DNA from 2 places in the Bacillus pfraonensis genome. Region 2 is predicted to be linked to the other one. Evidence: riboswitches for the same ligand, from Rfam matches in the RefSeq annotation. Region 2 holds a riboswitch; the other holds the start of a gene.

Region 1 (10,292 bases), on a different contig from region 2:
GAAAGCCCTGCTTATTAATTCGAAATAAAATTATTTTAATATAATTATTTCTCCGATATGCAATTATGCATAGTATATACATTATTCCGCAAATATAAAAAGATAGCTTTACCCAAGTAAAGCTATCAAAAAAATCTATTATTCTTTATTTTTTCAAGTGATAAGGTACCGTCGTAATAACTACATTTCTCTTATAAAGCAAGAATGCACGAATTAATAAGCTCGACTGGTTATGAAGAATATTATGCCAGCCTTTCTTAGGAATAAATTGCGGTATTACTACAGTAACCCGGTAATTTGATTCACTTGCTTTATATTGAACTGTATCAATAAATTTGGTCAGTGGCTGAATAATACTTCTGTAATGAGAGTGAAGTGTCACCAGTCTAACTTCAGGCTGCCATTTCTTCCACTTCTCTTCAAAATTCTTTTCATCTTCTCTTTCAAATGCAACATATACGGCGATAATTTGATCTGGTGAAAGAGACTTTGCATAATTCAATGAATTTTCTACTACATGAGTCATACCGGCTACAGGAACGATGATTACGTTCCCTTCGATTGGCACAATTGATTCACAAGTTTTAAGGCTTAACTGATCTCCTACTGCTTCATAGTGTTTTTTAATTCGATGGAAAATAAAAATGATAACAGGTAAGAAAACAAGCACAGTCCAAACTTGTGCAAACTTAGTTAAAAAGAACATACTCATAACGATAAAACTAATAACGGCACCTGTTAAATTAATTGTTAATTTCAAAATCCACCCTTGTGGCTTTTCACGAATCCATTTTACTACCATTCCAGTCTGAGATAACGTAAATGGAATAAATACCCCTACTGCATATAGCGGGATAAGATGTTCTGTTTGACCTTGAAACGCAATAATTAAAATAATAGAAGCAATTCCAAGTATGATAATACCGTTTGAATAGCCTAATCGATCGCCTCTAATCGTAAACATTCTTGGAATAAACTTATCTTTCGCAAGATTAACTGCTAATAAAGGAAATGCTGAATAGCCGGTGTTAGCAGCAAGAATTAATATTAAAGCTGTTGTACCTTGTATAAAAAAGTACATAAAATTCCGTCCAAATGTTTGCTCAGCAATTTGTGAAACTACGGTTACTTCTTTGCTAGGAGTAATTCCGTAATAATAAGCTAGATAAACAATTCCAGAAAATAAAACAGCCAGTAAAGCCCCCATCGCCAGCAATGTTTTTGCTGCATTGTTAGGGGCTGGATCTTTAAAGTTTGGAATTGCATTAGAAATTGCTTCAACACCTGTTAAAGCCGAACTACCTGATGCAAATGCTCTTAACAACAAAAACAAACTGATACCAGCAACTGGTGTTCCAATTGGCGTATGCAAATTTGGTGAAACGTGACCAGTTACAATATTATATATTCCTACTCCTATTAATATAAATAATGCTAAAACGAATAAATAAACTGGATATGCTAAAACAGAAGCGGACTCTGTTACTCCTCTTAAATTTAATATTGTAATAAATAATACAAATATAATCGCAATAATTACATTGTGTTCATGTAAACTAGGAAAGGCAGATGTAATCGCATCTGTACCTGCCGATACACTTACTGCAACTGTTAAAATATAATCTACTAATAAGGATCCTCCAGCTATTAACCCTGGATTCACACCTAAATTTTCTTTTGATACTACATACGCTCCCCCGCCGTGAGGATACGCAAAAATAATTTGTCTATAAGATAAAATTAAAGCTGTTAACAGAATTAATACTCCTATTGCAATCGGAATGGAATACCAAAATGCTAACGCACCCACTGTCGCTAAGGCAATTAATATTTGCTCTGGACCATATGCCACTGATGATAAAGCATCAGAAGAAAGAATAGCTAACGCTTTCTTTTTGTTAAGCTTTTGCTCTCCTAATTCGGTTGATTTTAACGGTCTTCCAATTAAAAATCTTTTTATAGATGAAACCACTGCTGTCCACTCTCCAATAATTTTGTACGAACAATTCTTTGCTAGTTAAAGCTAATAAACTATCTTTTCAGAAAACAAAAAAATGTCTACAAGCCATAACAAATAGACTTGTAGACATCAATTTTTTTGTCGCACAAGCTCCACCTTCCTTCTCAATATAACGCTTACGAGGTTAGCTGTCGGATTCGGGCCTATGAGTAGCCCTACCTTTTTCAAGGATTCACCCCTTGGATTATGCAATAATCCATAAAAACGGGTCCCCCGTACCATGCGGTTTCAGCGATTTAGAAATTTGAAACTGTGGATTATAATACTCCTTTATTTTAAAAAAGTAAACAAAAATTTTCACCCGCCGAATACAAAAAGGATAGAAAAGTAATGATACTTTTTCTATCCTTCAATCATTTCGGTGCTATAAAAACTATACCGGTTCTTTATTTAAAGTCATTTCTTCATATACTTTTAAATTTTGATAGACCGCTTTCAATAATGGTGCATCTACACGAAGTTGTTTTGCTAATTTTAATAAATATCCTTGCAAATGTTCTCCTTCAATTAACGAACCTTTTTCCATATCTCGCTGCATAGATGACTTCATATCATAAGAAATTTTATCAATTGTCTTCATATGTTCCTCAACAATATTTTCTTGAATCGGAGCACCAAATACTTTCATAATCTGTGCTGATTCTTCAAATACACTTCGAAGAAAATCGCGGCCACCATCACTTTCGCGAATCGGTCCTATCGGTGCATGCATTAACGTCGTCACACCTGACATTACTGTAATAAATAAATATTTATGCCACATATCTCGCAAAATATTTTCACTTAGAACAAAACTCGCTTTCGTTCCAGTTAATACTGTAGCAATTTGTTGTATCCTTGCTGAATCATGGTGTTTCATTTCTCCAAACACAAGTCTATCAGCAACACTGGTTTGTACGACTTCTCCTTCATCGTTTAAAGTTGTCTCTATAAAACATAAACCACCACTAACCTTTTCCTCACCAAACTCCTGTTGTAAAAGTGATAAATGAGCAATACCGTTTAGTAGCGGAATTATAACTGTATGATCACCTACAAACGGCTTCAAATCTAGTATTGCTTCTTTTAAGTGATATGCCTTTGTTGAGAATAAAATTACATCAAATGGAGAAACGACATCTTCTTTCGTTACTAATTTGGGTTGAAATGAAAAATCTCCATTCGTACTCCGAATAACGAGACCTTTTTCTTCTAATTGTTGTTTTCGCCTACTACGAACGAGAAAAGTGACATCTTCCCCCTTTTCTACTAAACGTCCACCAAAATATCCTCCGACGCCTCCAGCTCCTAATACTAAAATACGCATATAAAACTCCTCTTTTCCAAACATGAAAATTTTACATCCTTGTAGCATAACTATATTATACATCTGATCCATCAAACAAACAGAAAATTCAACTTTTTAACAAAAGTTAAGGGCTATATACTATATAATATTATTCATTATGTTATTAACGAATAGATTAGTCACATTTCAATTTATGTATTATACACTTAGTAAAAACTTGTATAGTTAGAAAGGATGAGAAGAAATGCAATATCCAATGTTCTTATCTAAGAGATTAACCATACGCCCATTTGAATTAAATGATGCTCCTAAAGTTCAAGAATTAGCAGGAGATAAAGAGGTGGCGAAAACTACTACAATTATTCCTCACCCTTATCCAGATGGCTGGGCAGAAGAGTGGATCCCCTCTACCCATACAGCTATGGATAAGGGGGACAGCTTTCACTAAAAACCCTGCCTCTTCTAAAGTCATGCAAAAATTGGGATTGACACAAGAATGAACATTTAAACAAAGTTGTTTGTACTGGGAAGTATATGAAGATACTGTTGTTTACGGTTTAACAAGATCTGATTATAACAAGAGTAAGTAGCTGCTCTTCTTTTTAGCAAATATCAATAATACGAAAATGGAGATTTTTGATTCATTACTTGTTCAATATGAAATCTAACTACTAATAAAGTGAAACTTTAATTAACGAGACTAAGAAAATATCTTCATAAAAAATAAAAATCCAAAAAAAACCATAACATCCTTATAACAATTAAGTTTTAGCTTCTTAATGAATAATTATAAAAGGAGTAAGTCAAAAAATTTTATGACCTACTCTTTTATTTAAACACTTTTCTTGTGTTGATTCACCAGAAGTAATCTGTATTTCCTCATCCCTTAAAAAGGAGTTGAAATACCCTTTCCTCCCCTTATTTTCAAAGTACTTATTCTATCCATACCTATAAAAAATGATATACTAAATTCAAAATCTTTAGAGGAGCTGGCTATTATGGGGATGATTGGACAGTATATATTAGTTACAGATGAAGAATTAAGTAAAATCAAAACCAATGAGTTAGATATTTATTTTAAAGAAGCTGAGTTAGATATCGATAAGTCATGGTAATTACTCCATTTTATTTTATGTGGTGAAATTGGCGGAGGCGAACCACCACTTGGACATGTCGTACCACTTAATGATTCCATCATAGATAACGATTCTCTCGGTACGTTTTATCTTACAGCTAGTGAAGTCGAAGAGGCTTATTCTGCAATACAAGATTTAAACAAATCTGATTTCAACAACATGTTCAACTTTCAAGAATTAATGGATGAACAACTTTATCCACTTGTTGAAGATGATGGCCCAGATGAAATATTAGAATATACCTATAGTTACTTTTTAGAAATTCAAGAACTATATGAACAAGCTGCTGCAAACAAGCAATGTGTAATCTTTTTCATTATCTAAATAGAAATAAAAAACGGATCCTCTCTTTTACGAGAAGATCCATTTTTTATTAAAGTGAACGATTATCCTAATTTCACTTGATTTTCTTCTTCAATTTTTGCTAATGCGATAGCCACTTGCTCTTCTGTTAACTCATGTTCTTTCACATAACGGTTACGCGGGTGGACACGACATTCGTGTGAGCAAGCACGTAAATATTTCGCCTCATTTTCTTCAGAACATAGAATCTGTTTGTTACATTCTGGGTTTGCGCAATTTACATAACGCTCACATGGTTCTTTTGTAAAGTGGTCTTTTCCAACAATAACATGTTCTTTTTGGTTCACTGGTACACCAATACGCTCATCAAATACGTAACATTGACCATCCCAAAGTTCACCTTGTACTTCTGGATCTTTTCCGTATGTTACGATTCCGCCATGAAGCTGACTTACATCTTCAAACCCTTCACGAACTAACCAGCCTGAAAACTTCTCACAACGAATACCGCCTGTACAATACGTTAAAATCTTTTTACCTTCGAGAATTTCTTTATTTTCTCTAATCCAATCTGGTAATTCGCGGAAAGAGTGAATATCAGGTTTAACTGCACCTCTAAAATGACCTAAATCGAACTCATAGTCGTTTCTTGCATCAATGATAACTGTATTTTCTTCTTGCATTGCTTCATAAAACTCTTTTGGTTCTAAATACTTACCTGTTGTTTCTTTCGGATTGATATCATCTTCTAGGCGAAGTGTAACAAGCTCTGACCGAGGACGCACATGCATTTTTTTGAACGCATGCTCATCCGCTTCATCTACTTTAAATACAATCCCTTCAAAACGTGGATCGTTCTTCATTGCTTCCATATATTTCTCTGTTTGTTCAATAGTACCTGAAGCAGTTCCGTTAATTCCCTCTGTTGCCACAAGAATTCTTCCTTTTAACTCAAGTGAATTACAAAATTCTAAATGCTGAGCTGCAAATTCTTCCGGATTCTCAATTGTTGTGTACATGTAGTACAATAACACTCTGTATGGTTTTGGATTTAACATTTTATTTTTACCACCTATCTAAATTCGATATTTTAAAATCATGTATAAGTTAACGATCATATCGGAACATATAAGAATAAGAAAAGATATGTTAACTATTGTTCAAATAACTTTCTCCTATTTACAATGTTTTCCCAGAAGTTAACGCAAATGAAAAACGAGATTACATAACAATCCACTACGGTTGTGATGTAATCCCAATATATTATATAACATACAAATTCGTTTCCAGCAATTAATATGCTGTGAATCCTATTTTACAATTAAAAAACACCCTTTTCCATTCCATATTATAGGTCAACTCTCTTTATTCTCCTACAATTCCAAAAGTTATAACTGTATTTAGGCTTCCTCGTTTATTTTTGTTACATAGTTATTTCGAATGCACCTTTTATTGCGTTAAGTCATATAATTTGCATTAAGGAAACACTTATGTTCAAATAAAAACATCAACTAAAAATATTTAAATGTATTGAAATAACTAATACGAATACATACAATGATTGCATTAAGCTAAGAAACTAAAGGGGAAAACTACTATGAATAAAGCTATAACAAAAGATGAACAAGCTCCTTCACAAAGTACAACAGTTCAATCTGCTCAACTCGCTTTAAGTGGTGAAACAAAAGGAATAAAGAGATTATTACCTTTTCTAGGACCAGCATTCATCGCATCTGTTGCTTATATTGACCCTGGGAACTTTGCTACAAATATTGCAGCTGGATCACAATACGGTTACTTACTACTTTGGGTCATTCTCGCTTCCAATTTAATGGCCGTTTTAATTCAATCACTATCAGCAAAACTCGGGATTGCAACTGGAAAAAACCTTCCTGAAGTCGCTCGTGAGCACTTTCCAAAACCCGTTTCAATTGGCTTATGGATACAAGGTGAACTCGTGATTATGGCTACTGATTTAGCCGAATTTATCGGTGCGGCTTTAGGGTTATATTTATTGTTTGGCATTCCAATGTTACCCGCTGCTTTAATTACCGCAGTTGGATCATTTATTATACTCGAGTTTCAGCGCAGAGGCTTTCGTCCATTAGAAGCTGTTATTACAGGAATGGTCTTTATCGTTGTTGTAGCGTTTGGTGTACAAGTATTTTACGCAAAACCAGAGCTAAGCCCCCTTCTTTCAGGGCTATTTATTCCTAAATTTCAAGGTGTAGATAGTATTTTACTTGCAGCTGGGATTTTAGGTGCAACAGTCATGCCACATGCAATTTATTTGCATTCTGCTTTAACGCAGCGCCGCGTAGTCGGTACAACAGATGAACAACGAAAAAAGATTTTCCGCTTCGAATTCATTGATATTATTATCGCAATGGTGATTGCTGGAGCAATTAACGCAAGTATGCTCATCGTAGCAGCCGCTCTATTCTTCAAAAACGGCTTACATGTTGAAGATTTAGACGTTGCTTTTAATGAGTTTAGCAACTTAGTTGGCCCTGTATCAGCTAGCCTTTTTGGAATTGGATTATTAACTGCTGGTTTATCTAGTTCTTCCGTCGGTACAATGTCTGGTGATATTATTATGCAAGGATTTATCCGTATGCATATTCCTTTATATGTAAGACGATTTATTACTATGATCCCACCTCTTGTTATTATCGCTTTAGGGGTAAATCCAACTTACGCTCTCGTTATGAGTCAAGTCGTATTATCATTTGGGATTGCATTTGCATTAGTACCGCTTATTCTGTTTACAAGTAACAAAAACATTATGGGCGCGCTAGTGAATCATCGTATTACAAATACAATTGCTTGGCTAATTGCTGCGTTAGTTATCGCTTTAAATATTTTCTTACTGTATCAAACATTTACAGGACAATAACAAAAAGGATGTGATACACATTTGTATCACATCCTTTTTGTTTCATTTAGGTGAAATGACATCCCCTATCGATACCTCTTTACCATCCTTCAAACGGACTCCTCCATTTGGCATAGCTGTTCCCTCTATATCTCGAAAATACAATGGTAATCCTTCTGAAAGAAACAAGCTCGTCTTAGATGGATCTTGTCGTTGATGGTGTATATGTAGGTGCGGTTCACTGGAATTCCCTGAATTCCCCACTTTTGCAATCACTGTTCCTTCGTTTATATATTGCCCTTCTTTCACTTGTACTGATCCTTTCTGCAAATGAGCAAGGATTAAGTATGTTCCAGTTTCCTCTAAGCGTAAATATATGTGATTACCTGTCATCGAATCAAAATCATCAGTTCCTGGTTTCAAATCCGGTTCATCATTATGAACCGATATAACTGTTCCCGAAGCCGGAGCTACTACCTCCGCACCATATATACCGTAATCTTCTAACTTCGAGCTTTTTATACCAGCTGGCGGAATGAGAAGGTCGTATGCCCAGCGTTGATTAGGTGCCCAAGCGTGATAATTCGTATCCAGCTCATCCCCTCCCCATCCTACTAATACAGCTTGATTCAATGGCAAACGAACCATGACTTTTGGCTTTATTGAATAAACATCGGCCGGGTAAGCAATTTGTCCTATTCCAACAAATCATCCTGCTGGCCAAGCCCCAACTATAGATAAAACCAAAATAAAAATAATTATTTTATCTATACAACTTCTAGAAAACACATCCCAACTAATTGTAGTTATTATGATGATTAAAATAACGATGGAAAAGAAACTAAAAGCTTGTATTCCCCACCAAGCAAAGATAGCTACACTACTGTGGATTTGAAATAAAGTCACGAAGTTTATAAAAAAGATGCGATGTTTTAAATAAAGTCGCGACGTTTTGCCCCATTGGATCTGTTTATCTAAAGGGGTGTTTTTATAGTGAAAAGAAGGTCTGAACTGAAAGGCGGATTAAGGAACTGTTGAGTAGCAATAAAGTTACTCCACATCATTTTTTTATAGATTTTAAAATTCTAAATATCCATTATGAATCTGAAGATTCCCACATATTATAAGAATGATGAGAATTAGAGGAGGGGATTTTATGAAAAAGAAATTATTAATCTTTGGAATACCAACTGTTGCTGTATTAATTATTATTTTTTTAGTAATAGGCAAATCACCTTCCCCATCGGATCTTTCAGCTGAATTTGAAGAAAAGGTTAGAAGTGGGGATGCCGAAGGGTTGATGGATTTGGTTACGGTCGATGAAGGGCTACAATGGGATAAAAATAGCGCTAAAAGTATTATTAATTACTTGAATGAAGAAGAACGCGATTTCAAAGATCAAATAATGTTATTAAATGCACAGGCAAGTTACTATGAAACTGAAGGAATATCGAATAATAAAATTTCCCAATTATATCCTGGTAATAGTATTTCAAGTATCGGTCCATTTTACATAACCAAAGAAGACAGCCTATTTGGCGATAAATACATTCTTAAAGCACGAGGATATAAGCTAAAAGTGAATGGAGAAAAGGGAGCAAAAGTTATCCTAAATGACAAAAATATTGACATGGATAAGGAATCAATCATGTTAGGTACATTTGGACCGGGTGTATACGTTATTAAAGGGCAAAAAAATTTTGATTATGTAACTGTTAAGGATCAAGAAAAGGTCACACTTTTTGATATAGACGATTTTGAGGAAACAGCGAGTTTGAACTTTTCCGGTGAAACAGTACCGGTTAGCATCGATATTCCAACCACTTTATTGGTAAATGGTAAGAAAACAAAAGAAATTGAAGATGATGTTCAATTTGGCCCTGTAAAAGATGGCATTACGTTACAAGGAGTAACGGAATTTCCGTGGGGTAAAGGGAAAAGTGAACTACAGAAAGTTGAAATCAAATCGAAAAAGCAATATAATTTAGCACCCAATCCAATAGTAGATGAGACCATAAAAAAACAGATTACAACAGTGATAAATGATTTTTACAAGAATTCAATCGCAGCCAAAGTAAACAAAGACCCTAATCAGTTAACAAATGTATCAGATCATTTGAAATTGGAGTACACAAAAACCATTGAACGTTATGATGGTAATATACGTTATTTTAAAGGCGACGCCTTAGGCACTAGAATCGATTTTTCACAAGTAACATGTCGAATTGATAAAGGGAGCTATCTTCTTGAAATTCCGGTTGAATATCATGAAAAATCAGAAGAAGGTTATCTTTCTCTTTTGCAGGAAAAGTTCTTAAAGAAATTAATAACACTAAAGTACAATGAAAAACAAAAAAATTGGCTTATTGAAAATGAAGGAAATCAATTAAGAATCGATGATGACTATATGACAAGCGAAGAAGTAGTAAAGACAACATTTTAATGTTGAAGTTAAACGGTCTGAGTGGTTATTAATTTTGAGGAAACCGCATTTTTATTAAAAAAATGCAGTTTCTTTAGAGTAAAGGTAAATAACATTTACAGAGTAAAACTCAAAGGTATTTATTAATTTCATGTTGATTTGTTTATTCAAGAAAAGGGCGCTATTTTGGAAAATCTAAGATGAAAAATGATCAAACTTTTTTATAAAACCGAAACTTAAATATGCTA
Region 2 (19,711 bases):
GTACGCTTCCTGTATAAAAAAATTGCCGGCGAACATACGCCAGATATTTACTCGTTAGACCCATACATTGTAAAGAAAAATAGTTTACCTACAGAAAGTATCACTATGGAACAATTGTCTAAATACATAAGCGGCTGGGGAAATTCAAAAGATGCGTACTCACCTTGGATGAACAAATTAGAGAAGGAGAAAAAACGATGACATTCTCACTTCAAAACATCACACATTCTTATACAACTACCCCTGTGCTACAAGATGTTTCCATAGAGGTACAAAAGGGAAAAATTCATGCGTTACTTGGAATGAATGGTGCAGGAAAAAGCACCTTATTAAAAATAGCAACTGGCGAAATCCGTCCAGTTGCCGGCAAGATAAAAATTAATGAACAAACCATTTCTTTCACTTCGCCAAGAGATGCAAAAAAACATGGTATTGCTTTCGTTACACAAGAAGTAGATCACGGGCTTATTCCAAATTTGTCTGTATTAGAAAATCTACTAATCGATTATTTAGCACTAAATAGTAAAATTCTATTCTCAAAATCACAACTAACACAGCTTGCTAAAAAATATTTGCAAGCCGTGCACATCGATTTAAACGTTTGGGAAGATATTTCAAACTGTTCTTTACATGAAAAACAATTACTTCTTATTGCAAGAGCATTATCTAATAACACAAGTTATCTTTTATTAGATGAACCAACTTCTTCACTTGGGCCAAAAGAAGTTGAAAACTTTGGTAAGCTATTGCAGCAATTAAAGGCACAAGGAATTGGAATCGTATTAATTTCCCATCGCTTATCAGAAATCAGAAAATTTGCAGATGTTGTAACTATATTACGAAATGGTACCGTTGCATTATCAGAAACGATCACAAAGATTACTGACCAACAAATTGTTGAAGCAATGACAGGAAAACAGCTTTCAATTCCTGTAAATACAAAAACGAAGCAACATACAGAAGATATATTTCAAGTTCATCATCTTCAGTTACACAAAAATCGTTCTCCTGTTTCACTTACTATTCGAAAAGGAGAAACAATTGTTATATATGGATTAATCGGAAGCGGGAAAACAACACTTGCGGAAACATTATTTGGTGCTCGCCATGCTTATCAAGCAACGATAAATGATAAAAATATAACCATTAAGACACCACGCGATGCCATTGAAGCAAAGATTGCACTTGTACCTGAAGAAAGACGAAAACAAGGATTATTCTTATCTGAAAACATTATAGAGCATATGAATTTACATCAATTAGGTTGGAAACAAAAAAAATTAGAAATCAGCTGTGCTGAAACGGCTATCACTTCTTTCAGCATTTCACCAAGTAATCCAAAAACTTCCGTCCATTCACTTAGCGGTGGTAATCAGCAAAAAGTTTCTATTGCGAAATGGACTGGCTTTAAGCCCAATCTCTTTCTTTTAGATGAACCAACAAAAGGTGTCGACGTAGCTGCAAAACAAGACATTTTTCAATTTATTCGGCACATTACAGAGAAGGGAAGTTCCGTTCTCTACTTTACAGGCGAACAGGATGAAGCATTACACATTGCTGATCGTATTTTAATACTAGTGAATGGAGAATTTATAGGTGAATACCTTCCTCATGAACTTTCACCTGAACAACTTTTACATTTATCTGAAGGGAGCTATTCCGTTGAATCTAGTTCACGAAACTAAAACGAAAAAAACATTCCTATCTACTAATCTTTTTTATCAATTTAGTACAATTGCTATTATTATAGGCGTGACAATTTTCTTCTCAATTGTAAATGATTCTTTTTTAACTTATAACAATATTAGTGACATTTTACGTTCCGTTTCTATCGTTACATTACTTGCAATTGGGGTCACCTTCACATTAATTGTTGATGGATTTGATTTGTCAGTTGGCTCTACAGCTAGCCTAGCAACAATCGCCTCTGCTGCATGTCTCGTTTTATATCGCCAAGAATTATGGATGACACTCCTTATCCCTATTCTTTGTGGCCTATTAGTCGGGTTGTTAAATGCACTACTTATTATTCGTATTAAATTACCTGACTTACTAGCTACACTAAGTGTCATGTATATTGTTAATGGCGTACACTTAACATTTTCAAAAGGATCTTCTATTTACGAAGGAATGTCTGGAGCAAACGGAACTGCTTCAGGACATTTTATTCCATCCTTTCTATTTATCGGTCAAGGGGCTCTTGCTAGCATCCCAGTTCCTGTTATTATCATGCTTATAGCAGTTCTCATTTCCTATCTATTTCTAGAAAAAACAACGTATGGTCGTTTCTTTTATATAACAGGTGGAAATCGCGAAGCTGCTAGACTAGCTGGAATTCCTACAGATCGTTATCGTTTATATGCTTATATGATTAGTGGTTTATTCGCCTCGATTGGTGGGATTATTTTGAGTAGCAGAATTGGAACAGGGCAAGTTTCAGCTGGCGCACCATTGCTAATGGATGCCGTTGCAGCTGCTTATATTGGCTATGCAATGTTTGGCGCAAAAAAGCCAAATGTAATTGGAACATTTCTTGGTTCTATCTTAATTGGAATTATATTAAATGGTTTAACAATGATGAATGTTCCTTATTATGCACAAGATATTATAAAAGGTAGTATCTTAATTGGTGCACTTGCATTTTCATTTACAAAAAAGAAGCTTACTCGCAAATAGCGAGGGAAAGAAAAAGCCTTGGTTCACAAATTTTGAGTGAACCAAGGCTTTTTTCTAATACTCTTCATTCATTTGCAATTCTTTACTATACTTTTGAATCAAAAACGAAGAAATAAACATCACCAGTCCCGCGCTGAAACCAATGAGTTGATCTAATAAAAATTCATCATGAATCATAAAGCGTAATAGAAATACGCCGCCAAAAATAATCATTGCCAAATACCCAGTGTGCCGAAGTCCTTTATATACATTTCCCATATGTACCATTCCTTCAAATGTTATATCCATATTATACCACATATTGAAAAGTAATAGATTTTATATTCAATCTATTTAAAAAACAAGAAAACCTCTTTAAGAGGTTTTCCATCCATTAATTTTGTAAAAACGCCTGTAAATCCGCAAACTGTCTCGCAGCATCCTTATATCCTTGCTCATATAAATTTTGCAGTTTTTGTGGGTCTTTTTCCATTCGGTCTACTTGAAGTGGCACTTCTGGACGAATGACGAATAGATTGCCAGCTAATTCTTCTTTTTCAATGTAATGAAGCGTCTCATTGTATGTTTCATAGCGAGTTAGCATTGTATTTACAAGGTGTGGATATTTCTTATAAGCCTTCGCTGCAATCCATCCAAATTTTGATTTTTTCTTAGCATATCCATGATTTCTCGTTAAAATAACAACTGATTTCTCATAGCCATCTTTTTGCGCTTTTCGAACTGGAATTGGGTCCGAAATGCCGCCATCCAATAATTGTTTACCACGATAATTTACAACTGGTGCGATAAATGGCAATGAGCTAGATGCTTGTAGTAACGTCAATGCATCTTCATTTGTACCTTCTTTTTCAAAATACATTGGTTTACCTGTTTCACAGTCTGTCGTCCCTACTAGAAAACGCTCTGCACTATTAAAATATGTGTCAAAATCAAATGGCACGTGCTTTTCTGGAATTTCACGAAAAATAAAGTCCATATCAAATAGCTGTCGTTTTTTCCATAAATTTTTGTAAGATAAGTATCTTGGATGTGTTGCATAATCAATATTTACTGTTTTATTTCGATTTCTTTGTCTTGAAATATATGACGCCGCATGACAAGCTCCTGCTGAAACACCAATAATATATGGGAAATATAAATCCTGTTCCATAAAGTATTCTAGTATTCCCCCCGTATATACGCCGCGCATACCGCCGCCTTCTAATACTAACCCCGTATTTTCAAGCATTGTTTTCTCTCCTCTTTATATATATAGACTCTTTAATTATTCATCTTGTTAAGTATCTCTTTCTATTATATACGAGTCTCTCCAAAAACCATATTCAGAAGGCTTAATGCGAGCAGAAATTATTCCTCTACTTTTCTAAATGCGCTCCTACATCCTTTATAAACCTTTGAATCAATGACAATTCCTCTTCTGTATATTGACTTAAAAGTAATAGCCACTTCTCTTCAGCTTGTTGATGAAGTGTCTCATGTGCTATATAAATTTCATTTCCACTATCTGTTAAACGGAAAAATATTTCTTTTTGATTATCTAGCATTTTCATCTTTTCAACAAATTGTTTATGAAACAATTTTGTACAAATTTTAGAAATGGCTCCCTTTGTCATTCCCATCTCTTCCGTAATCGCTGTCACATTCATTAAACCTTTTGTTCCTATGCATTGAATTACGTGTAGTTCTGATAGAGACATACCGCTTACACCTGTCTCACGAAGAAACCGCTCATCATTTTCCTTCATATGCTCTTCTTTCTTATGAACAAGTGTGCGAATATCCGAAAGTATTTCTATTTGCCTTAATGTACGGTCCAAATCGGATCCCCTCCATAATACGGTTTAAGTTTCCATAGAAACAATTTAACTATATACCATTGTAAAATCATTTTTTTATCTTTACAAGTGAGAAAATAATGTTAAAATTAATTTAGTTTCCGAGGAAACTAAATTAAGGAGGGTTTATTATGAGACATTCATTATCTTCATCAAGATTAAACTCCATTCTATACATTGTTTGCCTGAGTGCTCTATTAGGTTCTTTTGCTCAAAATATTTACACACCTATTTTACCAATGATTCAAGATTCCTTTCACACCTCTCTTTATCTTGTAAATTTAACTGTCTCTATTTTTACTTTTGTTCTTGCCATTATGCAGCTTATTTATGGACCATTCATTGATACAAAAGGGCGAAAATATATTTTGATTCCTAGCCTATTCATCAGTACAATCGGTACCATTGGCTGTGCTTTTACAGCAAATATTTATATATTTCTTATTTTCAGAGCCGTTCAAGCAATAGGAATAGCAGCCATTCCTGTTGTAGCTGCTACCATTATTGGTGACTTATTCGAAGGAAAGGAACGCGGAAAAGCGATGAGTCTTTACCAAATGGTACTTGTCCTTGCTCCTGCTGTAGGTCCTCTCATAGGCGGTTATCTTGGAAATATAAATGGTCACGTATCTATTTTTCTATTCTTATCTACAATTGGTGTATTCCTGTTAATTGTAAATGTTACATTGCTACCAGAAACAAAACCCGCTCTGCCTAAAACAGCTAAAAAAGCTAAGCCTTATCGGAGTATTTTAAGAAATAACACTGGATTTTCTATCGCAATCATTGGCTTTATACAGTTTTGTATTTACTTTTGTTTTCTCGTTTTTTTACCTAGCATACTCACAAATTTATTTCATCAAAATGCAGGTGAAATTGGAATGATATTTGTACCAATGTCCTTATGTATTATGCTAGGAAGTTATTGCTACAAGTTTTTACAAAGATTCCTTACTACAAAACAAGCTTTACTGATTACTAGCTTTTTCAATATCATATGCGTCATTCTATTCTCTTTCACATACCATCTAAGTATTCCCACGGTTCTCCTTGTCATATCCCTATACGGTTTTAGCATGGGGTTATCCATGCCGACACATACCACTTTATTAACAGAAGAATTTGTAGAAGAAAGAGCAACTGCCATTGGAATTTATAACTTTATTCGTTATATTGGAATGGGCATGGGACCAATTGTAGGTGGTTTTCTATTATTTAATCAAAATTACTTTTGGATCTTCTTTACAGGGGCAGTTCTTTTTCTAATCGTGGTCTTATATTCGATGAAAAAGCTAGCTCATCATCCTGTAAGAAACGCAGAAATTCAAAAGGCTAAATAACAAGCAAAAAAGAGAGTATCCGAGAACAGCTCTTTTCCTGGACTTAGACATTCTCGCTTTATGTAGTTTTTGAATAAAGTCTGATTAAAAACACCCCACAAACTTATATTTTAAAGTATATAAGAAGACTCCATTTTGAAAAAAGATTGGTCAAAATGGAGTCTTCTTCAGCAAATTTAAATTTTTTTATAAAAAGTTTGATCGTTTTAAGATACGTTTTATCGAACATTAGCACCTATTAGTTGATTAGTAATAGCGGCTTTCTTCAGTGGCAATTGCTTTTGTTTCATGAACTGTACCATACGGATGCTCTGGCGGTGCATAGATAGCGTAAATTTTAAGTGGTATATTACCCATATTGGTTACATTATGCCATTTTCCAGCAGGTATCATAATCGCATAGTCATCATAGGCCATTTCTTGAAAATCTAATTTATCTTTGCTATCCCCCATTTGAACAAGCCCCTGACCTTCTTCAATACGTATGAATTGATCAGTTGTCGGGTGGACCTCTAAACCGATATCACCTCCAACATGAATACTCATCAGAGTCACCTGTAAGTTTTCCCCTGTCCATAAAGCGGTGCGGTAAGTATTATTTTGCTTAGTAGCTTGGTCAATATTCACTACAAATGGTTTCGGTCCATAATCTGTTAATCTGCTGCTTCCGTAATAAGGATTCCAGTTGTTATTGTTCCTATTACAATAATAAGGATTCCAATTATATATCCAATTGTTGTTATTCCAATTGCTATGCATTGGATTTTCCCACTGATAGTGATGGCATGATTTACGGTACATATTCATGCTCCTCTCATGATTTCATTTACCTTTTATCCTATGCAGCTGCCTATTTATATGGATGCAAAATGGGGATAAATGGGCAGTAATAAATGATCAAACTTTATTTCAAAGAAACACTTTACACTCTTTGATCAGCAACAATATGAATATCAATATGCTTCGTTTGCCTCATAATTTCATTTACAATAGATCCTTTTCTAATTTCTTCCCATCTTGTTCTTGCTGATTGACCGAGTAAAATTTGAGTGACCTGTAATCGTTTTGCAACTTCAATAATGACATCAGCTGGTTTTCTTCCTTTTGCTTCTTCCAACAAAAACGTAGCATGAAATTGATTCGTCAATGATTGCCACTCATCAATTGTTTGCCTTTTGCTTACCGATAATGATTCTATCTTTTCTCTTTCAACATTTAATACATATAATTCAGCATTTAATCGATCTGCCATACGCCAACCACGCCGTATTAATTTCTCTGCTGTTGAACTATATTGCACACAAACGAGAATTTTTTCCTTTACACCTATTGGATCCATTACCGATTGGCTAATTTTATCATCCATATCGTCTGCAACTTCTCTAAGCGATAACTCTCTCAAAGCTCCTAAATTATTAACTGTAAAAAAGTTTTGTAAGCTTTTCTGAATTTTTTCTTCCTTATATATCTTTCCATCAATTAATCGTTTCCGCAGCACTTCCGGTGTTACATCAACAAGTTGAATCTCATTTGCTTTTTGTAAAATAAAATCTGGAATGCGCTCTCGTACTTTTACGTTTGTAATTTGTTCTACAATATCATGAACGCTTTCTAAATGTTGGATATTAAACGCTGATAATACTGATATTCCCGCCTCTAATAGTTCTTCTACATCCATATATCTCTTTTTATGTTTTGATCCTGGGATATTGCTATGTGCTAGTTCATCGACAACAACTACTTGTGGTGCTCTCTTTATAATCCCTTCTACATGAAGCTCATAAAATACTTTTCCTTTATAGTTTATTTCTTTTAAAGGGACTTTTTCTAAATCAGCAATTGCTTCTTCTGTCTCTTTTCTTCCATGTGTTTCAATTAAACCAATGACAATATCAATGTTCTCTTTTTTCATTTCCTGCGCATCAAACAACATTTTATAACTTTTTCCTACTCCTGGAGCAGCACCTACATATAGCTTCAATTTCCCTCGATTCATTCTCCTTATTTCCTCTAAATATTCCTCTGGTGATCTTCTTTGAAATGTGGGTTCATCATTTTCAGCGTACATATTCTTATCACATCCTTACAAAACGAACTACCTCAATCGATATGGATTGAGGTAGTTTATCTATTATTTTGTTAGTTTTTGCACTTCGATGTTTAACTTTAATACATTGACACGTTCTTCCCCATATAAACCAAGTGCACGACCTTCTGTATGTGAAGCAATCATATCTTTTAATTTGTCTTTTGAAATTTGTGTTTCTTTCGCAACACGATCCACCTGTGCGTATGCGGATTTTGGACTAATATCTGGATCAAGTCCAGAAGCTGAATTTGTAATTAGATCCATCGGCACTTCAGTTACTGGTACAGAGGGATTATCTTTTTTCCATTTTTCAATACTTTGTTCTGTACGTTGCAGTAGTTCCGGATTAGAAGGCGCATAGTTATTAGATCCAGAACCTTCTGCTTTATACTCAATACTGGATATACGCCCTTGAAAATATTTTGGAGATTTAAATTCTTGACCGATTAATTTAGAACCAATTACTTTACCTTTATCATATATTAAACTTCCATCTGCATTATCCTTCATCGTTATTTGTGCAACCCCAGTTACCGCAGATGGATAAATCAATCCACATAACACAACAAGCACACCAGTTAAACGAACGACGGGTCCTAAGAAACTTTGTTTTTCTGTCATGAGTATGTCCCCTTCTCTATTAAATGAATAGTCCAACGACTAAATCAATGAGTTTAATACCGATAAATGGTACAAGTACACCGCCAAAACCGTAAATAAATAAGTTACGCGAGAGCAATGCATTCGAACTCATCGGTTTATAAGAAATTCCTTTCATTGCTAGCGGAATCAACATTGGGATGATGATTGCGTTAAAAATGAGCGCTGAAAGAATGGCTGAAAATGGCGAATGTAACCCCATAATGTTTAATGCTTCCATTTGCGGAATTGCCACTGTAAACATTGCAGGTATAATCGCAAAATACTTCGCAATATCATTTGCAATACTAAATGTCGTTAATGCACCACGCGTCATCAATAACTGTTTTCCAATTGCTACCACTTCAATAATTTTCGTTGGATTGGAATCTAAATCAATCATATTCGCTGCTTCTTTCGCCGCCGCTGTACCACTATTCATCGCAAGGCCAACATCAGCCTGTGCAAGTGCCGGTGCATCGTTCGTACCATCACCCGTCATTGCAACTAATTTTCCTTTTTCTTGCTCTGCTTTAATAACAGCTATTTTATCTTCTGGCTTACATTCTGCTACAAATTCATCTACCCCCGCTTCTTTGGCAATCGTTGCCGCTGTTAATGGATTATCACCCGTACACATTACGGTTTTAATCCCCATTTGACGAAGTTGTTCAAATCGCTCACGCATACCCGGTTTTACAGTATCCTTTAAATAGATTAAACCGAAAATACGATTCCCCGCTGCAACCGCAAGTGGTGTTCCACCTTCTTTTGCAATCAAATCTGCCTTTTGATGTAAATCTTTCGGAATCGTTCCACCTTGAGACTGCACCCAATCAACGACCGCTCCAACAGCTCCTTTTCTTACCTTTACTCCATCGTTTAAATCAACACCACTCATTCTTGTTTCTGCTTTGAATGGAACAAATTCTCCTGTTTCTGCTTCTGACGCATTGTAAGAAAGACCTTTTGAGTTTACATACTCAATAACGGAACGGCCTTCTGGTGTTTCATCTAATACAGAGCTAAGCGCCGCCCATTTTGCTAATTTTTCAATTGTTTCATTTCCGGCAGGTAACAAAGTATGCGCCATACGATTCCCAAATGTAATGGTACCCGTTTTATCTAAGATGATCGTATTGATATCCCCTGCTGCTTCTACTGCTTTCCCGCTCATTGCAAGTACATTAAACTTTGTGACACGATCCATCCCAGCTATCCCAATCGCAGATAACAATCCACCAATTGTTGTTGGAATTAAACAAACAAGTAAGGCAACGAGAATCGATGTATCAATTTGAAAACCTAAATAATTCGTAAATAACGGCAGTGTGACAACTACAATTAAAAAGATTAATGTTAAGCTAGTTAGTACTGTATTTAACGCAATTTCATTTGGCGTTTTTTGACGTGTTGCTCCTTCGACTAACGAAATCATTTTATCTAAAAACGACTCACCTGGATTACTTGTAATCTGTATCGTAATTTCATCACTCGCAACCATCGTTCCGCCTGTCACAGAACAAAAATCGCCGCCCGCTTCTTTCATTACTGGGGCTGATTCCCCTGTAATAGCGGATTCATCTACCGATGCTAAACCGCGTATAACTTCTCCATCACCTGGGATCATCTCGCCTTGTTTCACAAGAACGATGTCACCCTTTTTCAAACTAGATGCTGAAACTCTCGTAACCTCTCCATTTTCTTTTACAATATTAGCAAAGACATCTTTTTTCGACTGTTTTAACGAATCAGCTTGTGCCTTTCCCCGTCCTTCTGCCAACGCTTCTGCAAAATTTGCAAAGAGAACTGTAAATAATAGAACGAGTGTAACTGTTATATTGAACCATAATGGAACATTTGTTGATAAGCTCGGTACAATTGATAAAATCAATGTAATGAAAAAGCCAATTTCCACAACAAACATAATTGGATTTTTAACCATTTGCTTCGGATTTAACTTTACAATGGATTGTTTTAAAGCAGTTGATACAATATCACGATCCATTGTTTTCGCGCTTCTTATTTCACCATCTTCTCGTTTTGGAGATGGCACGGCTTGTATATACTTCTCTTTCACCATAGCTGGTCTCATGTTTATTCCCCTCGCTTCTTTCTTATAGAGTTAGAAACTCTGCAATTGGCCCTAATACTAATACTGGGAAGAATGTTAATGCACCAACAATAAAAATTGTGCCAACGAAAATTCCACCAAATAAACCGTTATCCGTTCTGAATGTTCCGACTGTTTCTGGTACTAATGTTTTCTCTTTCAATGAAGCTGCCACTGCAAGCATTGTGACTAAGCCAAAGAAACGAGCTAAATACATCACAAGTCCGGTTGAAATATTCCAAAATGGTGTATTATCTGCTAATCCTTCAAAACCAGAACCATTATTTGCTGCCGATGAAGTAAATTCATAGATTACTTGTGTAATACCATGGAATCCTGAATTTGTAATTGCATCCGTGCCTAAACTTGTAGAAAAAGCAATCGCTGATGCACCCAAAATTAATAATGGTTGGAATAATAATGTTACTGCGATTAGCTTCATTTCTTTTCCTTCTAGCTTTTTACCAAGAAACTCTGGTGTACGTCCGACCATTAAACCTGAAATAAAGACCGCAATCATCGCATACATCATAACATTTATAAATCCTGCTCCGACACCGCCAAACACTGTATTTAACAGCATATTCACAAGTGGTAACATCCCGCCAATTGGCGTAAATGTATCATGCATCGCGTTAACCCCACCTGTTTCAGAAGCAGTTGTTACTGTCGCAAATAAAGATGTCATTACTGTTCCTAATCGAACTTCTTTCCCTTCCATATTCCCCTCTGTACTATCCATTCCTAAATGATTTAATACTGGATTTCCTTGTAATTCAGCCGTTACAACTGTACCAAATCCAATAATAAACATCATGAGCATGGATACAAATAAAATTCTTCCTTGTTTTTTACTGCCTATCATTCTTCCATATGTGAATGGAATTGATGTTGTAATCAACATCATAAGCATCATTTGTAATACATTTGTAATTGCTGTTGGGTTCTCAAAAGGATGTGCCGAGTTAACCCCAAAGAATCCTCCACCGTTATTCCCTAGCATTTTAATAGATTCTAAAGATGCTAACGGACCGCGCGGAATCATCTGTTTTGCACCTTCAAGTGTATGTGCTACCGCAGTGCCACTGAACGTTTGTGGCATTCCTTGTGCTATGAATACAAGTGCCATAACAAATGCGATTGGCATTAACACCCTTATAATTGATCGAACAAAATCAACGAAGAAATTTCCTAATTCTTTTCCTGCTAGACCACGAATAAATGCAATTGCTAACGCTAATGTTGTCGCTGGTGCAGTAAACATCATAAACGTAATTCCAATCATCTGTGATAAATACGACAAACCACTTTCACCGCTATAATGTTGTAAATTTGTATTCGTCATAAAACTAATTGCTGTATTAAATGCAAGTGTAGGTTCCATACCCTCCACTTTACTTGGATTTAATGGGAGAATACCTTGCAATCTAAAAACAAGATAAACAAATAGAATCATAAGTCCATTTGTTAACAACATCGCTAATGCGTATTGTACCCATGTCTGATTACACTGCTTTATACCACCACATTTAAAAATGACTCCTTCAATTGGTCCAAATACTTTCTCTAATGTTTTACTACCTTGAAACGCTTTTTCTAAATAAGCCCCCATCGGTTTCGCTAGTAGCACAAATAATAATATCGTTACGATAGCTGCCACCCATACCATCATCGCCTTTTCCCCCTAATTAAAACTTCTCCGGATTTAATAACGCATAAACTAAATACACAGTAATCGCTGCTACAATAACTGATAAGGCAATCATCATGATTGCTTCCCTTCTTTCACAACTTTATCTGACCAGCTCGTAAGCCCTATCATCGATGCTACTAATACAACAAAGATTCCGATTATCACTACATCTAGCATTCCAATCCCTCATTTCAAAATGTTAAAATTTACCATTTACCTATCAAAAAAAGAACACTGAGGCTCTACTCAGTGTTCAAAAATGAACAACACAAAAGTAAACCTCCTCTCCAAACGCTTACGAGGTTAGCTGTCGGATTCGGGCCTAAAGAGTAGCCCTACTTTCGTAATGAAAGATTCACCCCAAGTGACAATGCACAAAATTGGTTCCCCCGCTCCAAATAATTGGACTCAGCGATATCAGGTTGTTTTTGGAAATTTTTATGAACAATTTATGAATGTAAATATACTCCTCTCTATTTCACTTGTAAAGAGGAAAATTACCTAAAATAAGAAAATATCCCGTCGTTTAAGCGTTTACATTAAGGGTTTTTAATATTTTCTCATCTGTTTCCTTGTCTTTCCTTTCTTTTTCATTAATCATCTTTTAAATATGAAAGAAAAAAGAGCGAATGATTTTAAGTGTATAGTTTGTAACACTTAAAACTCGCTCTCTTTTCTATTCAAAACTTATTCTCTTTGTAAAAATGAACGTAAATTTCTCCCTCGAGTATAAATTTGTGACAGCTCCACATGCAGTTTCTCATATTCAATAATATCCGCTTCTAAATACAAATTATCTTTCGATGGCAAGACTATATATGGATCTGGAAAAATAGGATCTTGCATGGCTAATTCTTGAACTCGCTCCAATGATACCGCCCAACGATTTGCTATATCCTCACGTAATAACACCTTCATCTTCACTTCCTCCGCCCTATTCAAAAAATAAAAAAGAAATGTTATCACAATTTGTAAACACTACAAATTTAGCTCCAATTGTTTCATAGAGCCTTACGGGATATCGTTTATTCCTTGTAACAACTGTAATAGGCGCTTGAAAAGAAAAGCGAATGCGCTCCGTAAAGAAACTAACCGTTGGAAGTTCATCTCCTAGTAAGATTACTTTTTTTATTCCGTTACAAATACTTGTTATATTTAGTTCCTTATTGCAGTAATACGTTGATTCAAAGCCATATGCTCGCACTTCATCTGCTATTTGTTCATTTGCTGTAAAAATAATTAAATCACTTTGAAAAGATATTAACTTTCTTAAACTATTTACTTTACTTTCTTCCCCTACACAAACGAGTGTTAATTCTTTTTCCTCATCCATGTACATCTTCCTCCTTAGCATAAAAGAATTCGAATATAGATTGATATTCTCCTATACTAATCAGACCGATGAAGCGATATATCCATCCATGCACCATCCTCTCCCAAGACGCTTACGAAGTTAGCTGTCGGATTCGGACTTTGAGAGTAGCCCTACTTTCATCATGAAAGATTCACCCCTAGTGACCATGCACAATTTGGTTCCTCCGCTCCAAATGAATTGGACTCAGCGTTACAAAAAAAGATTCTGGCTGATATAATACTCCTAAATATGGAAAAAGTAAACAACAAAAAAGCCAGTTATATGACCGTTAAACGGGAGAGATAGAATTTTTAGCAAGAGCGCTGTAGAGAAAAATTGGCAAATGAAATTTTATCGGCGCAAATCCAAATATATCGACCGTTTCTCAACATATATCAGCGATTTTTTCAATATATCGGCGATTCGACAAAGGATATCGACCGCGCGACAAATAACGACAAAAACAGGAGCCTGCTAGCTCCTGTTTCCGAATACGAATATTTATACACGTGTTTCTTGTCGTTTATATGCAAAATGATTCGTTGGTCCATGACCACTTCCAATATTTAATTGCTGTTCAATTGCTATGCTAATAAACTGTTTCGCTTCTTGAACCGCTTCTTCAATCGGATACCCTTTTGCAAGTCCCGCCGTTACAGCAGATGCAAATGTACAACCACTACCATGCGTTTGTTTTGAATCAATTCTTTCGCTTCTAAATTCAACAAACTGCTGACCATCAAAAAGTAAATCAATTACTTCGTTACCTTGGTATTCAGCATGTCCACCTTTCATAAGAACATACTGAGCACCTAATTTGTGCAATACTTTTGCAGCTTCTTTGCTATCTTCTATATTATGAATCTCCATTCCTGTTAATACTTCTGCTTCCGGTACATTGGGAGTTATAACTGTGGCAATTGGTAGTAAATATTCCTTTAATGCTTGCACAGCTTCTTGTTGTAATAGAGATGCTCCACCTTTTGCAATCATAACAGGGTCTAGTACAATATTATTCCAGCCAAATTTTTTAATGTTTTCTGCAACAACCTTAATAATTTCGCTACTAAATAGCATACCAAGCTTCACAGCATCTGGTGTTAAATCTGTACCAATAGAATTTAATTGCTCCTGAATCCCTTCTATTGCAACTGGATATACACCTTGCACACCAAGTGTATTTTGGGCTGTAATAGCAGTAATAACCGTCATTCCGTATACACCTAGCTCTTGAAATGTTTTTAAATCTGCTTGAATCCCAGCACCACCGCCGCTATCAGATCCAGCAATTGTTAAAGCTTTATTCACTTTCATCTCACTCACCCTTTTCCTATCCAAAATAACGATGGTAAATTGTTTTTGCTTCTACTATATCTTTCGTTCCATGTACAAGAACCCGGCCATCTTGAAACGCAACTAGTCTCTTATCTTCAACCGAAAATGATAATAAATATGGATTCACCATTAAATCAGCTACACGATCGCGCAGCAGTTCTTTATACCGTTCAAAATCTAATTGTTCTTTATGGGGAGGTCTAATTTGAACTGTATTTCTCCCGCATAAAACTGCAGTTTTTGACGTATTATCCTTATTTAAATACGGATACACAGCTTCCTCACCACATGAAGGACAATTATGTTTTCGAAGTTTTTGTACATTCATACATGAATATTCATTTTTCCATACATCAAACGATACAAGCCCTTCCCTAAGTGCCTCATCATCTCCTACTAAAAGTTTAAGAGTTTCCGTTACTTGGTGAGAAACAACGAGAGATACAGCAGGTGAAATGATCCCTGCTGTATCACATGTCGCTCCGCCAAGCGGGATGGATTGTAATAAACAAGATAGACACGGAGTCTTTCCTGGTAAAATCGTATAAGAAAGACCGTAGCTTCCTACACACGCCCCGTAAATCCACGGAATAGAATACTTTTGTGATATATCATTAACGATAAAACGTGTTTCAAAATTATCAGTCGCATCAATCATGACATCAACATTTTTAACGAGCTCTTCTAATTCTTCAGCTGTTACATCCTGGACAAGAGCCTTTATCGTTACATGACTATTAATTGCTTGCAAGCGCCTTTGGGCTGCTATAGCCTTGGGAAGATTATTTTCTACATCCTCCTCACAATATAGCTGCTGACGTTGTAAATTACTCCAATCAATATAATCGCGATCGACAATTGTTACACGGCCAACACCAGCTCTCACAAGCATCTCTGCATTCGCACTACCAAGTGCTCCCGCCCCGATAATTAGTACATGCTTGTCTCCTATCTTTTGTTGCCCTTTTTCTCCAATTGGAGAAAATAGCTCTTGGCGAGAATATCGATTATTCAACTACACTCATTCCTTCTAAAGGACTACTTGCCGTCGCGCAGCGCTTACGTGCAATACGCCCTGCTTCAAATCCTAAGCGCCCTGCATGAATACCTAGTTTCATTGCGGATGCCATTTTAATAGGGTCTTTCGCGCCTGATACAGCTGTATTTAATAACACGCCATCTGCTCCCAATTCCATTGCAAACGCAGCATCCGCTGGGCTACCAACACCTGCATCAACAATAACTGGTACTTTTGCTTGCTCAATAATAAAGCTTAAGTTTAATGGGTTCACAATGCCAAGACCTGAACCAATTGGTGATGCACCAGGCATAATCGCGTGAACACCAAGCTCTTGTAATTTACGAGCTAATACAACATCATCTGATGTGTAAGGAAGAACGATAAAACCTTCTTCTAGTAGCATTTCAGAGGCTTTTAATGTCTCTACTGGATCTGGTAATAACGTTCTGTCATCTCCAATAACCTCTACTTTTACCATGTCACAAAGCCCTGAAGCTTTTGCTAATTTCGCAATACGAACTGCTTCCTCAGCATTTTTCGCTCCTGCTGTATTTGGTAGTAATGTATACTTTTTTACATCAATTTTTTCTAACAAATTCGGTTGGTCTGCATCAAATATATCCATACGACGTACTGCAAATGTTAAAATTTCTGCTTCTGATACTTCAATTGCTTTTCTTTGTACATCATAATCTGAAAATTTTCCTGTTCCTAATAAAAGTCTAGAGTTGAATGTAAATGGTCCAATGTTTAACATAATCAACCGCCTCCTACGAAAGTTACAATCTCAATTTGGTCTCCATCAAAAACAGATACGCTTTGATGGTCTTCTTTTGTTAAAATATCTGTATTGCGTTCTACTACAACAATCTTTGTATCTAATCCTAAATGCGTAAGCAGTTCTGCTACTGTCTTAACACTCCCAGGTACCTCTACTTGCTTACCATTAATTTTTAAGTTCAAGCTTCCATCCCCTTTCTAAACCGTTTTAGAAAGCAATGAATCTAGTAAATGACTCCCCTGCTTTCCTTCTATTACATCTGCCATATATTGACCAGAAACAGGACTTAATAAAATTCCGTTTCGGTAATGGCCTGTACAAGCATACAATCCCTTTATTTCCTCATGCGCTCCCATATAAGGAACTTCGTGATTAGATTGTGGGCGTAACCCCGCCCAAGCACTTTCCCATTCCGCTTCTTTCAAAGCTGGTAAGATTGTATAAGCACGCTCTAGTATTGAAGTGATACTTTCTGGTTGTACAGATTTATTAAAGGTATGAGGCTTCATTGTTGCTCCAATTACATAACGTCCACCACGTTTTGGCGCGATATAAAATCGTTCTTGAAAAATAGGAGATTTTAATAGTGGTTTACGGCTCTTTACAGCAACAACTTCTCCTTTCACAGGGTATGTACCCCACTCTTTATCAAAATGATGAAGAAGTTTTGTGCTCCATGAGCCACCGGCAATTACTACCTTTTCACATAGAATCATACCTTCATTCGTAATAATCCCTACTACTCGATTGTTCTCTATTTTGATATCAAATACTTCTGTTTGTTCATATATATCAGCTCCAGAAACGGCTGCAGAATGCGCAAATGCTTTCGTAAGTTCCGGCGCGATGACATGACCATCTTTCGGATAGTATACAGCCCCCATAATGGATGAAGAGAGAAATGGCTCTTTTTTACGAAGCTCATCTCCGGTCATAAAATATGATTCTTCACCTGTTTCCTGTTGCCAGCCCATAATATCTAGTATTCTTGTCTTCTCGTCTTCAGTTTGAGCAATACGATAGATACCTTTCTCTTCATACCCAATATCAATACCCGTTTTTTCACGTAACGTTTCTGCAAGTTGTGGAAATATTTCACGGCTTTTCCTAGCAAGCTCAAATAGTGGATCATACGCATCCCACTCCGCCTGTACACCAAGTAAACCTGCCGCTGCTTTAGAAGCTTCAGATGCAATCCTTTTTTTCTCAACAATCGTCACTTGGTATCCTCTTTCTGCTAGAAAATGTGCAACTGAACTACCAATTACACCACCGCCAATAATGGCTACATCATATACCTTACTCATGATTTTCCGCCCACTTTCTTATTGTTTCCTTATACAATCTTGCTTTCTCGTATGGAGTACGATCACTGACAATTCCAGACATAACAGCAATACCACTCACACCAGACCGAAGAACCTCTGCTGTATTTTCAGGTGTTACCCCTCCAATAGCTGTAATCGGTATCGTTAATCGCCTTGCCATATCTGAAATTTCTTCTAATCCTCTTGCCGGAACGCCCCGCTTACAATCCGTTGAAAATACATGGCCATAAACAAGAGAATCTGCACCGTTTTTGAAAGCTGTTATCGCTTCTTCCAAAGAATGCACAGAATACCCAACATGCAAATACGAAAACTTTTCTTTCACAGACCTAACATCTGCACTTCGATATCCCAATTGGACGCGAGGGATATGTAATAAAATTGCAATATCGATTCGGTCATTTATCACAAGCTTAGATGCTGGAAAGCCCCTCTTTAGGAGACCTTCCACACCTTCATACAACTCTTTCGTACTTTTTTCTCGCTCACGAATATGCAAATAATCAATCTCACTCTCAATTTGCATCGCTACATTCGTTAACTCTTCGAATGTCATCTGACCATTTGAGATAACATGGAGCTCGTCTTTCATATTCACTCGCCTACTTTAAAATATTTTCAAATAATTCATTGGCAGGAACGCTTTCTTTTGTCATTCCTTTTTCTTTCAACCATTTATTTTGTTTTTCCCATGACTCTTTTGTGTCTGATAAAAATGGCTCATCTTTCGTTTCCATTTTCTCTAATAAAATTTTCATACTTTCTTTTTCAACTTCCGGAACAAGCGGGAAGTTTTCTTTTTCTTGATGATCTAATAAAATATTTAGTGCTTCATCTGGGTTTTTCTTCATGAAGTCGTAGCCCTTTTTCGCACCACGTAAAAATGCTTGTAATGATTCTTTATCTTTCTTCAATGTTTTATCACCTGTGACAAAAACAAGTTCATGATAATTTGGTACACCATACTCAGCTGGATTAAAGTATGCTGGCTCATGGCCTTGATGGCGCATAACAGGAACTTCATGGTTAATGTAAGCACCTGTGACAGCATCTACCTTTTTCGTAATTAACGCCGGCACCAAATCAAATCCAACATCTACTACTTTCACAGCACTAGGATTTCCACCAGCTTCTTTTACCATCGTTTTTAAATATGCCGCACTTAAAGGTGTTCCAGAATAACCAACTGTTTTACCTTCTAAGTCTTTTGGTGATTTAATACCTGCTGATTTTAACGATACAACATGATTTAGTGGTGAACGGACCACAGCTCCAATTGATTTCACTGGAATTTGTTCATTTGCTCTTGCGATGACAACATCTGGCTGATAGTATAGACCAACTGTTACTTTTCCTGCTGCCGCTAACGTTAATGGATCGGTTGGATTAGATGGGAATTTAATATTCACCTTTACTCCTTCTTCTTTAAAGTAGCCCTTTTCAATCGCTGCATAGATAAAACTATGAACCGCGTTTGGATACCAATCGAGCATCACTGTAATTTCTT

What was found. A riboswitch is a leader RNA that binds a small molecule or an ion and turns the genes downstream of it on or off. The one in region 2 is predicted to bind cyclic di-AMP.
Region 1: it holds a riboswitch for cyclic di-AMP, as region 2 does, so the genes downstream of both, KFD70_RS15970 (APC family permease) here and KFD70_RS20145 (hypothetical protein) in region 2, are expected to answer to the same signal.

The regions. Positions count from the first base shown of each region.
Region 1 is NZ_JAHCDO010000014.1:273,682-283,973, forward strand. Features, by position in the region: gene KFD70_RS15970 (APC family permease) at 146-1,972, opposite strand; cyclic di-AMP (ydaO/yuaA leader) riboswitch at 2,119-2,264, opposite strand; gene panE (2-dehydropantoate 2-reductase) at 2,394-3,326, opposite strand; gene KFD70_RS15980 (GNAT family N-acetyltransferase) at 3,553-3,756, shown strand; gene KFD70_RS15985 (DUF1877 family protein) at 4,436-4,768, shown strand; gene trhO (oxygen-dependent tRNA uridine(34) hydroxylase TrhO) at 4,831-5,805, opposite strand; gene KFD70_RS15995 (Nramp family divalent metal transporter) at 6,345-7,643, shown strand; partial or broken gene KFD70_RS16000 (M23 family metallopeptidase) at 7,686-8,546, opposite strand; gene KFD70_RS16005 (TcaA 3rd/4th domain-containing protein) at 8,779-10,065, shown strand.
Region 2 is NZ_JAHCDO010000021.1:43,151-62,861, forward strand. Features, by position in the region: gene KFD70_RS20070 (sugar ABC transporter substrate-binding protein) at 1-201, shown strand, start outside; gene KFD70_RS20075 (sugar ABC transporter ATP-binding protein) at 198-1,685, shown strand; gene KFD70_RS20080 (ABC transporter permease) at 1,663-2,676, shown strand; gene KFD70_RS20085 (hypothetical protein) at 2,731-2,964, opposite strand; gene KFD70_RS20090 (patatin-like phospholipase family protein) at 3,050-3,904, opposite strand; gene KFD70_RS20095 (MarR family transcriptional regulator) at 4,032-4,493, opposite strand; gene KFD70_RS20100 (MFS transporter) at 4,643-5,851, shown strand; gene KFD70_RS20105 (cupin domain-containing protein) at 6,098-6,652, opposite strand; gene kdpDN (KdpD-like non-kinase potassium sensor) at 6,774-7,919, opposite strand; gene kdpC (K(+)-transporting ATPase subunit C) at 7,983-8,561, opposite strand; gene kdpB (potassium-transporting ATPase subunit KdpB) at 8,581-10,674, opposite strand; gene kdpA (potassium-transporting ATPase subunit KdpA) at 10,697-12,361, opposite strand; gene kdpF (K(+)-transporting ATPase subunit F) at 12,381-12,461, opposite strand; gene KFD70_RS20135 (signal peptide protein) at 12,458-12,562, opposite strand; cyclic di-AMP (ydaO/yuaA leader) riboswitch at 12,664-12,809, opposite strand; gene KFD70_RS20140 (hypothetical protein) at 13,073-13,303, opposite strand; gene KFD70_RS20145 (hypothetical protein) at 13,320-13,718, opposite strand; cyclic di-AMP (ydaO/yuaA leader) riboswitch at 13,812-13,959, opposite strand; gene thiD (bifunctional hydroxymethylpyrimidine kinase/phosphomethylpyrimidine kinase) at 14,241-15,053, opposite strand; gene KFD70_RS20155 (thiazole biosynthesis adenylyltransferase ThiF) at 15,070-16,089, opposite strand; gene KFD70_RS20160 (thiazole synthase) at 16,082-16,852, opposite strand; gene thiS (sulfur carrier protein ThiS) at 16,855-17,058, opposite strand; gene thiO (glycine oxidase ThiO) at 17,074-18,183, opposite strand; gene tenI (thiazole tautomerase TenI) at 18,176-18,796, opposite strand; gene KFD70_RS20180 (ABC transporter substrate-binding protein) at 18,807-19,711, opposite strand, start outside.